3 regions of the Pantoea anthophila genome follow, and region 3 is predicted to be linked to each of the others. Evidence: predicted binding sites of a transcription regulator. Region 3 holds the regulator's gene; each other region holds the start of a gene.
What was found. Region 3 encodes LexA, which represses DNA repair genes until DNA is damaged. Its sites were predicted from a motif close to TNCTGTATGTACATACAGNA; they were not measured.

Region 1: mutH (DNA mismatch repair endonuclease MutH) is a predicted target of LexA. The motif match lies at 1,176-1,195, and genes of this name have one in related genera.
Region 2: dinG (ATP-dependent DNA helicase DinG) is a predicted target of LexA. The motif match lies at 1,914-1,933, and genes of this name have one in related genera.

What each region holds. Positions count from the first base shown of each region.
Region 1 is NZ_CP110473.1:792,257-795,517, reverse strand. It holds gene ptsP (phosphoenolpyruvate--protein phosphotransferase) at 1-202, opposite strand, end outside; gene rppH (RNA pyrophosphohydrolase) at 215-742, opposite strand; gene mutH (DNA mismatch repair endonuclease MutH) at 1,427-2,104, shown strand; gene OJ965_RS06335 (TerC family protein) at 2,204-2,914, shown strand; gene OJ965_RS06330 (YgdI/YgdR family lipoprotein) at 3,033-3,251, shown strand.
Region 2 is NZ_CP110473.1:2,713,749-2,717,009, forward strand. It holds gene dinG (ATP-dependent DNA helicase DinG) at 1-1,886, opposite strand, end outside; gene OJ965_RS15150 (GNAT family N-acetyltransferase) at 2,038-2,556, opposite strand; gene OJ965_RS15155 (helix-turn-helix transcriptional regulator) at 2,553-3,116, opposite strand.
Region 3 is NZ_CP110473.1:3,654,594-3,657,854, reverse strand. It holds gene plsB (glycerol-3-phosphate 1-O-acyltransferase PlsB) at 1-433, opposite strand, end outside; gene OJ965_RS19570 (diacylglycerol kinase) at 561-929, shown strand; gene lexA (transcriptional repressor LexA) at 1,035-1,649, shown strand; gene dinF (MATE family efflux transporter DinF) at 1,750-3,072, shown strand; gene zur (zinc uptake transcriptional repressor Zur) at 3,115-3,261, opposite strand, start outside.

The DNA of each region.
Region 1 (3,261 bases), 1.0 Mb from region 3:
GCGTCACAGTGCGGCCACGCGGTTTTTTGAGTCCGCGCGTCGCCATCAGGTAATAGCAGCGACGATCGTGGTCGGCGAGGTAAACGGAACAGACTTCCGTTTCCATCGCCAGACAGATCTCATTGACCAGAATGTCGAGTGCTTCATTGAGACGCGGCGCACTCGCCACTTTTTCTACAATTTCGCGCAACTGAGTGAGCATAAAGGGCGTGGCCTATCCTCTCTTACGTCGATGGGCAGGATTGTTTCGCTGCCCCGCACTCTCCTGCATAGACATCACCACGCCAGCGAATTCCTTCATCACCCGGCGGTAGACGTCGCGTTTAAAGGAGACAACCTGACGCACCGGATACCAGAAACTGACCCAGCGCCAGCCATCGAACTCCGGCGTGCTGCTGTGCTGCACATTGATATCCGCGTCATTACACATTAACTGCAGAAGAAACCACTTTTGTTTCTGGCCGATACATACCGGCTTTGTGTCCCAACGCACCAAACGTTTTGGCAACTTGTAACGCAGCCAGTTACGGGTAGAGGCAAGTATTCGGACATCTTTCCGGTGCAATCCGACCTCTTCAAACAGTTCGCGATACATCGCCTGTTCTGCGGTTTCACCGGGATTGATGCCTCCCTGAGGAAATTGCCAGGAGTGCTGTCCAAAGCGCCTGGCCCATAACACTTGTCCCTGCCGGTTACAGATTACGATACCAACATTCGGGCGGTAGCCATCATCATCGATCACCGGACTACCTCAAAGCAAAATTTGAATAAGCTGATTGTTTCACACTCCTTACAGGCGGTAAACCACTGGATTCATGGGGGGTTGCGCCGTCTCTGTCGGGATAACTCACAGAAAATGGTAAAGTTATGAACAGTAATCAGAAAAATGATCGATCTTATTCACCTTTTCTGTGGATAGCTTTGTGCAGAACACGGGAGTTAACTGAATAACCTTTTCAGCGCACTCTGAACCGCTGAAAAGAGGCCGCATTTTATGTCTTTGATTTAAAAAATAATAACTTTAAGTTCGCCACGTTAATGCGTTTCCTGGCAGGCGGATAAATTCACGCCCGCTGACAATCGGTTAAAATATCACCACACCCCTTTTTATCCACAGAGAATCGCTCAGGGTTAGGCCAGAGCGACGAAATTATGGTCAGATCGTGAAAAGTCAAGGCTGTAAATGGAACCAGTACCGCATCGGGAAGGGGGTTATCCCATTTTTCTGTGGATAACCGGGCTGGAGATCCTGTTCATTGTTGCGGGTAAGCCGGGATAACCCTGGCAGCCTGAGGGTGACATCATGCGGATCCACTAAAAAAAGCACGATCTATCATGTTATTATCGAAGCCCGATAGGGTTTATTTCAGCCGCACAGGTTACCCTCTTTTTATTGTTCAAATTTTAACCAGCAAGAGTTATCAACATGAGTCACCCACCAGGCCCGCCTGAAAATGAAGCCAGCCTGCTGGCCCGGGCGCAGGAGTTAGCCGGATTAACACTGGAAACGCTGGCCGCTCGCGCCGGGCTGCCCATGCCTGCCGATCTTAAACGCGATAAAGGCTGGGTCGGGATGCTGCTGGAGTGGCATCTGGGTGCCAGCGCAGGCAGCAAAGCGGAGCAGGACTTTGCCCATCTGGGTATCGAACTGAAAACTATTCCGATTGATGCACAGGGCAAACCGCTGGAAACCACCTTTGTCTGCGTCGCCCCCCTGACCGGTAACAGCGGCGTGACCTGGTCGAACAGCCACGTGCGGCACAAGCTGGCGCGGGTGTTATGGATCCCGGTAGAGGGCGAGCGTGAGATTCCACTGCGGCATCGCCGTGTCGGCGCGCCGCTGTTGTGGAGCCCCGATGCAGAGGAGGAGGAGATGCTGCGTCAGGACTGGGAGGAGCTGATGGATATGATCGTGCTGGGTCGCGTTGAGCAGATCACCGCCCGGCATGGCGCCTGGCTGCAGATTCGACCCAAGGCCGCCAACAGTAAAGCGCTGACGGAGGGCATTGGCGATCAGGGCCAGCCGATCATGACCCTGCCGCGCGGTTTCTATCTGAAGAAAAGTTTCACCGGCCCCCTGCTGGCGCGTCATTTTCTCCTCTGAACTCCACCGCCCTGGCGGAAATGTCGCAATTTTGTGGGTGATCGGCGCAGCCATTGCGTATAATCGCCGTTTACTTTTCGTTTAGGATTGAATGTCGGTATGTTTGAGTGGATTTCCGATCCCAACGCCTGGCTGGCGCTGGGTACCCTGACCATCCTTGAGGTGGTGCTGGGTATTGATAACATCATTTTCCTGTCACTGGTGGTCGCGAAACTGCCTAAACACCAGCAGGCCAGCGCCCGTCGCATTGGCCTGATGGGCGCGATGCTGATGCGTCTGGCCTTACTGGCCTCAATCGCGTGGGTTGCCCGTCTGACTAATCCGCTGTTTACGCTGCTGGATCACCCCTTCTCGGCGCGCGATCTGATCCTGCTGTTCGGTGGCCTTTTCCTGCTGTGGAAATCGAGCATGGAGATCCATGAAACGATTGAAGGCAGCGAAGGGGAACACAATACCCGCGTTCACTCCTTCCTCGGCGCGATTGTGCAGATCATGATGCTCGACATTATTTTCAGCCTGGACTCCGTTATCACCGCCATCGGCCTCTCCGATCATCTCTTCATTATGATGGCGGCAGTCGTGATCGCGGTGCTGCTGATGATGTTCGCGGCGCGGGTTATCGGTGAGTTTGTCGATCGCCATCCGTCAGTGAAAATGCTGGCCCTCTCTTTCCTAATTCTGGTCGGTTTTACCCTGATTCTGGAGAGTTTTGCGGTCCACGTACCAAAAGGTTACATCTATTTCGCCATGTTCTTCTCAATGGCGGTTGAGTGCCTTAACCTGATGCGCAGTAAGAAAAAGCCCGCCTGATAAAGTCAAGGGCGAGCCTGCTCGCCCGGATATTTTCAGAATTCTGCGATTAATCCTGCCGGCAAAACCATTTATTACTACACTTTTTGCACTTGACGATTTGTGAGGGGAAGGCGTGATGAAAGGGCTGGCAGGATTAGCAGCGGTAGTGATAACCGCAGCGTTATTAAGCGGATGCAGTTCAGATTATGTGATGGCGACCAAAGATGGCCGCATGATTATGACCGAAGGCAAGCCGAGCATTGATAAAGAGACCGGCCTGGTGGAATACACCGATCAGTCAGGTCACGCAGTGCAGATTAACAGCGATGAGGTTTCAACGATCATTGAACGTTAAGTGCCTGATT
Region 2 (3,261 bases), 940 kb from region 3:
TCGCCTTCGGTCAAAATTACCGGACTGTCTACCGGGGGAAAAGCGATTTTGTGAATATGCACCTGACTCAGCAGATCGCCTTTCAGATCCAGGCCTTCAGCGAAGGATTGCAGGCCAATCAGAATACTGGTTTCGCCTTTAGCAACCCGCTGCCGGTGCAGATCGACCAGGCGGCTGCGCGGCTGATCGCCCTGTACCAGCATCGACAGCCGCAGATCGGGCAGCGAGGTGACAAACTGCTGCATCGCCCGGTTGCTGGCAAACAGCACCAGCACCCCTTTGTGCTTTTTCTCTTTCATCTGCTGGCGGAAGAAACCGGCCATCTCGGCGATATGCTCCGCCTCATGCGACATCAGGGGTTCATAGCGCATCTGCGGGATGACCAGCTTGCCCTGCCCGACGTGGTTGAACGGGGAGTCGAGCGCCACAAAGCGGTCGCCCGCTTTTTCGCTCAGTCCCGACATCTCCTGCAGGCGGTTGAAGCTGTTGAGCGAACGCAGCGTGGCGGAGGTGACCACCACATGCGGGATTTTGCGCCACAGCATCTTCTCCAGCTGATCGCTGACGCGGATACCGGCGCAGTGAAACAGCAGGTGCGCCTGCCCTTCGCGCAGCTCGCGGGTGATCCATTTTGAAACCGGCGCGCCGGAGGCTTTCTCCATTGCCGCCAGCCGCCACAGTTTGCTGATCGATTCGAACCAGCCAAACTGGCGATTGAGCTGCAGCAGATTACGGTGCAGCCGCACGACGTCGACCTTGCCCGTCTGCTCGCTCAGCGCATTGATCAGGCCTTCACTCAGCCCGCGCAGCGCGTCACTGAGTTTAAACAGCCGGGCGCAGAGGTCGAGTAACTCCTGCGGCAGCGCCCCCAGTACAAAGCGATATTCGCCAGGCTGGTTATGGGGCGGCAGCAGCGGATTCAGCGCCTGGGCGGTCACCATAAGCAGTTCGCGCAGCTCATCGCAGTGCGCTTTCAGCCTTTCCGGGTTTGCCAGCGGCGGCGGCGATTTCGGCCGCATCTGGGTCATGATGCCGTCGACCAGCCGGATAAAGAGATCGAGCTGCAGGCTGCTCCAGCCCGGCGTGATGTCGGCGCTCATCTCCAGCGCATCGCGGGCCACTTCCGGCAGATGATGCCCCTCATCCAGCACCAGCATCAGGTTTTTAGCGGGCGGCAGTACCGACTCATTCTCCATCGCGGCCATCACCAGCGCATGGTTCGCCACCACCACATCCACCTGCTCAATCTCACGGCGCGCGACAAAAAAGGGGCATTCACGATACCAGCGGCAGTGCGCGCCCAGGCAGCTCGCCTTGTCGGTGGAGAGCCGCTGCCACAGGCTGTCGCTGACGTTCTCCTCGCTGTGATCGCGCAGGCCATCCCACTGATAGCGATCCAGCGACTTCTGCAGGCGGCCACACTGCGTCTGCTCCTCTTTGGTGCTGCTGACGGCGTCGTCGTCCAGATAGAGCAGCAGATCGCCCTGCTGATCGTCATCGGCTGCCAGCGCGGCCAGATTGCGCGGACAGACATAGCGTCTGCGTCCAAAGGCGGCAGTAAAAGTCAGATCGGGAATGATTTTTTTGAGCAGCGGCAGATCTTTGGTGAAGATCTGATCCTGCAGCGCCACGTTGGCGGTGCTGATCACCAGCCGTTTTTCCTGGGCGCGGCTGGCCGCGATGCCGGGAATAAGATAGGAGAGCGTTTTGCCCACGCCGGTCGGCGCTTCCACCGCCAGGTGGCGCGCATCGTCACCAGCCAGACATTTTGCCACTTCGGCGATCATCTGACGCTGCGGCGCACGCGGAATGAAATCAGGCACCTGCTGCGAAAGCGCTTTATACCACTGCGCTATCTGGCTTTTTACTGCGGCTGTCAGGGCCATGAGTTGCGTTACCACACCGAAAAAATGGCCTGTATTTTTACACAGTATCCCGGCGGCGTCAGCTTTCGTGCTGAATTTTTCGTGCGCCGTCGGAAATTTCAGCGGATAGCGTGGAGGCGTTCAGCGCCGGGTCGTCCGGCGCTGAAGCAGGCTACGCCAGCACCTTATACATATAGGTAGTGGCATCCAGCACGCCCGCTGTAGACTCGGCATAAAAGGGGATCGACCCTGCCACCTGCCAGCCCAGCGAACGATAGAGATCGCTGGCAACGTCACCGCTGCGGGTATCCAGCACCAGCAGCGTTTTTCCCTGCCCGCGGGCCAGCTGCTCAGCGCGCTGCATCAGTTCGCGGGCAATCCCCTGACGCCGCGCCTGCGGATGCACCAGCAGCTTGCTGAGGTCGGCCCGATGGCGGCCATTCGGCATCGCGCTGCGACTGAGGATCACCGTCGCCACAATCCGGTTGTGCTGACGCGCCACCAGCAGTTCGCTCTCCCCGCTGGTCAGACTGGTTACCCGCTGCTGCCAGAAGCGCGTCATCACCGCCACATCGGCGGCATCCACGAATCCGACACTGGCGCCATCGGCCACGCAGGCCTGAAGCACTGCCGTCAGCCCATCGATCTCCTGTTGTGCCTGTTCAGGTGAAAGCCTCTGATAATCGATCATGGTTTTGCCACCGCCAGCAGATAGTGTGCGCCTTCGATCAGATGCGCCTCGAAAGCCGATTTACCGGTGAGGTGAAAACGTAAACAGTCACCGGGCTTAAGCGTCCACTGCTGTTCGGCCACCGATACGGTCAGGCCGCCTGCCTGAAGCAGGATATGTTGCTCCAGTCCCTGGATGGGTGGCGCATCATATTCAATGCGTGCACCAGGCCGTAATTTGCCCTCTACCAGTTCGCATCTAAAATGAAGTGCGGGCGGTGACACATTGCGGCGGATAAAACCGCTGGACGGGTCATGCCAGACCGGTTGCTGATCATAAGGCACCAGCAGACTCGATGACTCCTCAACCTCACTCAGCAGGCGAGACATGGTTAATCCGTAGGCGGCACACAGCCGGTTAAGCAATGCGGCAGTAGGGCTGGTCTCGCTTCGCTCAATGCGCGATAATGACGCGCGACTGATGCCGGTGGCGACAGAAAGTTCATCCAGTGACCAGCCGCGTTGCAGGCGTAATTCTGCCAGCCTTACCGCCAGTCGTTGCTCCGTATTCAGCTCCGGCATGGTATTTTCTCATATAAGGGAAATATTCTCTGAAATGAGATATAGCTGAAAACAGGCGTATCAGTCAAGTTGTACATTGCGAAATGTATTGTACAACTTAACTGGCTTCGTTATGGTAATCGCACTCAGACCAATCGAAAGAGGC
Region 3 (3,261 bases):
GGTGTGGTGTGGCTTCGCCCTGGACTTCACGTCCCGGTGCGCGGCCAAACATCACGGTGACGGGCAGCATCTGAATATCCAGCGTGGGATTATTGCGATGCAGGTCCAGGTAATCGTGGAAAATTTTCACCGATTCCACGCTGGGTACAAAATAGGGGAAGACGCGCGGGCCATCGTGGATAAAGACGTGGCGAGGCAGCAGGGAACCATCAATCTCCAGTGGAGAGAGCGGATCGGGCAGATGATGCCGCAGACACTGCGCGCGCAAAGTCAGTAAGTCAGCCTTCGAATCGTAAGGCAAAACATACATAATAGGTCGGGTCGGATCCAGACCATGTTCAGACACGGGATCGGCCGGAATGGCCTTACTCTTTACCAGAAACGAGAGTGGTAAATTAAGCAATTTATAATAAAGTTTACGCCAACCTGACATAGACAACATGAAGCCTCTTGTTAGCAAAGCGCCGCAAGCATACCAGAAAGTGCAGCGAAGATCTGTGGTGGTGCCAAATGCACGCAGCCCAGACATTGACGTCAATCCGATAAAAGGGTTCCCACACATGGCAAATAATGCCACCGGACTTATCAGAATAGTAAAAGCCGCCGGTTACTCCTGGCAGGGGCTGCGTGCCGCGTGGCAACATGAAGCGGCGTTTCGTCAGGAAGCCCTGGCTGCGCTGGCGGCGATCATTATCGCGTGCTGGCTGGACGTTGATGTGATCTCGCGCATCCTTATGATTGGGTCGGTGGTGCTGGTGGTCATCGTCGAAATCCTCAATAGCGCCATTGAAGCGGTGGTCGATCGCATCGGGCAGGAGCATCATCCGCTGGCGGGCCGGGCAAAAGATATGGGTTCGGCAGCGGTACTGCTGGCTATCTTACTGGCCCTGTTTGTCTGGATCGCGCTGCTCTGGACACATTTGCGATAAACCTTCCATAACGCGGCTCAGGCCGCGTTTTCCCTGACAATCGGTTTTCATTTCGCCAATACCTGTATATACTCACAGCGACTGTATAAACAACCAGGGGGCGGGATGAAAGCATTAACCAGCAGGCAGCAGCAGGTCTATGACCTGATTCGCGACCATATTACTTCAACAGGCATGCCGCCTACGCGTGCCGAGATTGCCGCGCAGCTGGGTTTCCGTTCGCCAAACGCGGCAGAAGAGCATCTGAAAGCGCTGGCGCGCAAAGGCGTCATTGAGATTGTCTCCGGCGCATCGCGCGGCATCCGTCTGTTAATGGAAGAAGAAGCCTCAGAAGGCATACCGCTGATTGGCCGGGTTGCTGCCGGTGAGCCCATCATGGCGCAGGAACATATCGAGACGCATTACAAAGTCGATCCGGGCCTGTTCAAACCTTCGGCGGATTTCCTGCTGCGCGTCAGCGGAATGTCGATGAAAGATATCGGGATTATGGACGGCGACCTGCTCGCGGTGCATAAAACGCAGGATGTGCGCAATGGCCAGGTCGTGGTGGCCCGCATTGACGATGAAGTGACGGTGAAACGCTGGAAAAAGCAGGGTGCTATCGTGCATCTGCTGCCTGAAAACAGCGACTTCGACCCGATTGTTGTCGATACGCGCGCCCAGTCGCTGACCGTGGAAGGTCTGGCCGTGGGTGTCGTACGCAACGGCGAATGGCTCTGATTCTGACGCCTGCGTGCATTCGCCTTTTCTGGTGCTATTCTGTCTGCCCTGATTTTGTCGCTGCCGCCTCTGCGCAGCGACACTGAGCACGGAATGGCGAATGCGCTTTATCACGGCAACCGATAAAAATCTCTGGCGGCTCGCGCTGCCCATGATCCTGTCAAATATCACCGTTCCCTTACTGGGCGTGGTCGATACGGCAGTGATTGGTCATCTCGACAGCCCCGTCTATCTTGGCGGGGTCGCGGTCGGGACGACCGTCACCAGCTTCCTCTTTATGCTGCTGCTTTTCCTTCGCATGAGCACCACGGGCCTGACGGCACAGGCCTTCGGGGCAGGCGACAAAGCGGCGCTGGCACGCGCCCTGGTCCAGCCGCTGATCATGGCGTTGCTGGCAGGTCTGCTGTTTGTCGCGCTGCGTTACCCCATTATTCAGCTGGCCACCCATCTGGTTGGCGGCGATCCTCTGGTACTGGCACAGGCCGGACTGTTTATTCAGATCCGCTGGCTCAGTGCGCCTGCCACGCTGGCGAACCTGGTGATTCTGGGCTGGCTGCTGGGCGTGCAGTATGCGCGTGCGCCGGTGATCCTGCTGGTGGTGGGGAACCTGGTGAATATCGTGCTCGACCTCTGGCTGGTCATGGGGCTGCACTGGGGCGTTGCGGGGGCAGCCACCGCCACGGCACTGGCGGAATATATCACGCTGGGCGTCGGTGGCATGATGGTCTGGCGGGTTCTGAAGCTGCGCGGCATTCCGTTCAGCCTGCTGAAACAGAGCTGGCGCGGTGACAGCGCCCGGCTGCTGCGCCTCAACCGGGACATTATGCTGCGCTCTCTTATGCTGCAGCTCTGTTTCGCCTCGCTGACCGTGCTGGGCGCCAGGCTGGGGCCGGAGGTGGTCGCGGTGAATGCCGTATTACTGATGTTCATTACCTTTACCGCCTACGCGCTCGATGGTTTTGCCTATGCCGTCGAAGCGTTTGCAGGCGAAGCGCATGGCGCAAAAGATGGCAGCAAACTGCTGCGCGTCTGGCACTCTGCCTGCCGACAGGCGGCGGCGGTGGCGCTCTTCTTCTCGCTGGTTTATGCCTTTACCGGCCCGCAAATCGTGATGCTGCTGACCTCTCTGCAGACAGTGCAGCAGGCGGCCGACCGCTATCTGGTCTGGCAGGTGATCATGCCGCTGATCGGCGTCTGGTGTTATCTGCTGGATGGGATGTTTATCGGCGCAACGCGCGGACGTGAGATGCGTAACAGCATGGTAGTGGCAGCCGCAGGCTATTTTCTGACGCTGCTGAGCGTGCCGGTGCTGGGCAATCACGGTTTATGGCTAGCGGTAACGGTTTTCCTGGCGCTGCGCGGCCTCTCACTGTGGCTCATCTGGCGCAGGCACTGGCGTCAGCACAGCTGGTTTGCGGCCTGAGCAGGCAGATCGTTTCTTGTCCGATAGTGATTGTTCCGCCGCTTATCCCCGTCGTCCGCGCTTTTTACCCTCATCCTGATGGTCATGTCCGCAGTTTTCGTGCTGCGTGCAGGCGTCTGCTTCCGCGCAGTTTTCGCATAAGCCATGGGCTTCGATCACACTGTGACGCAGGGCAAACTGCGCTTCACC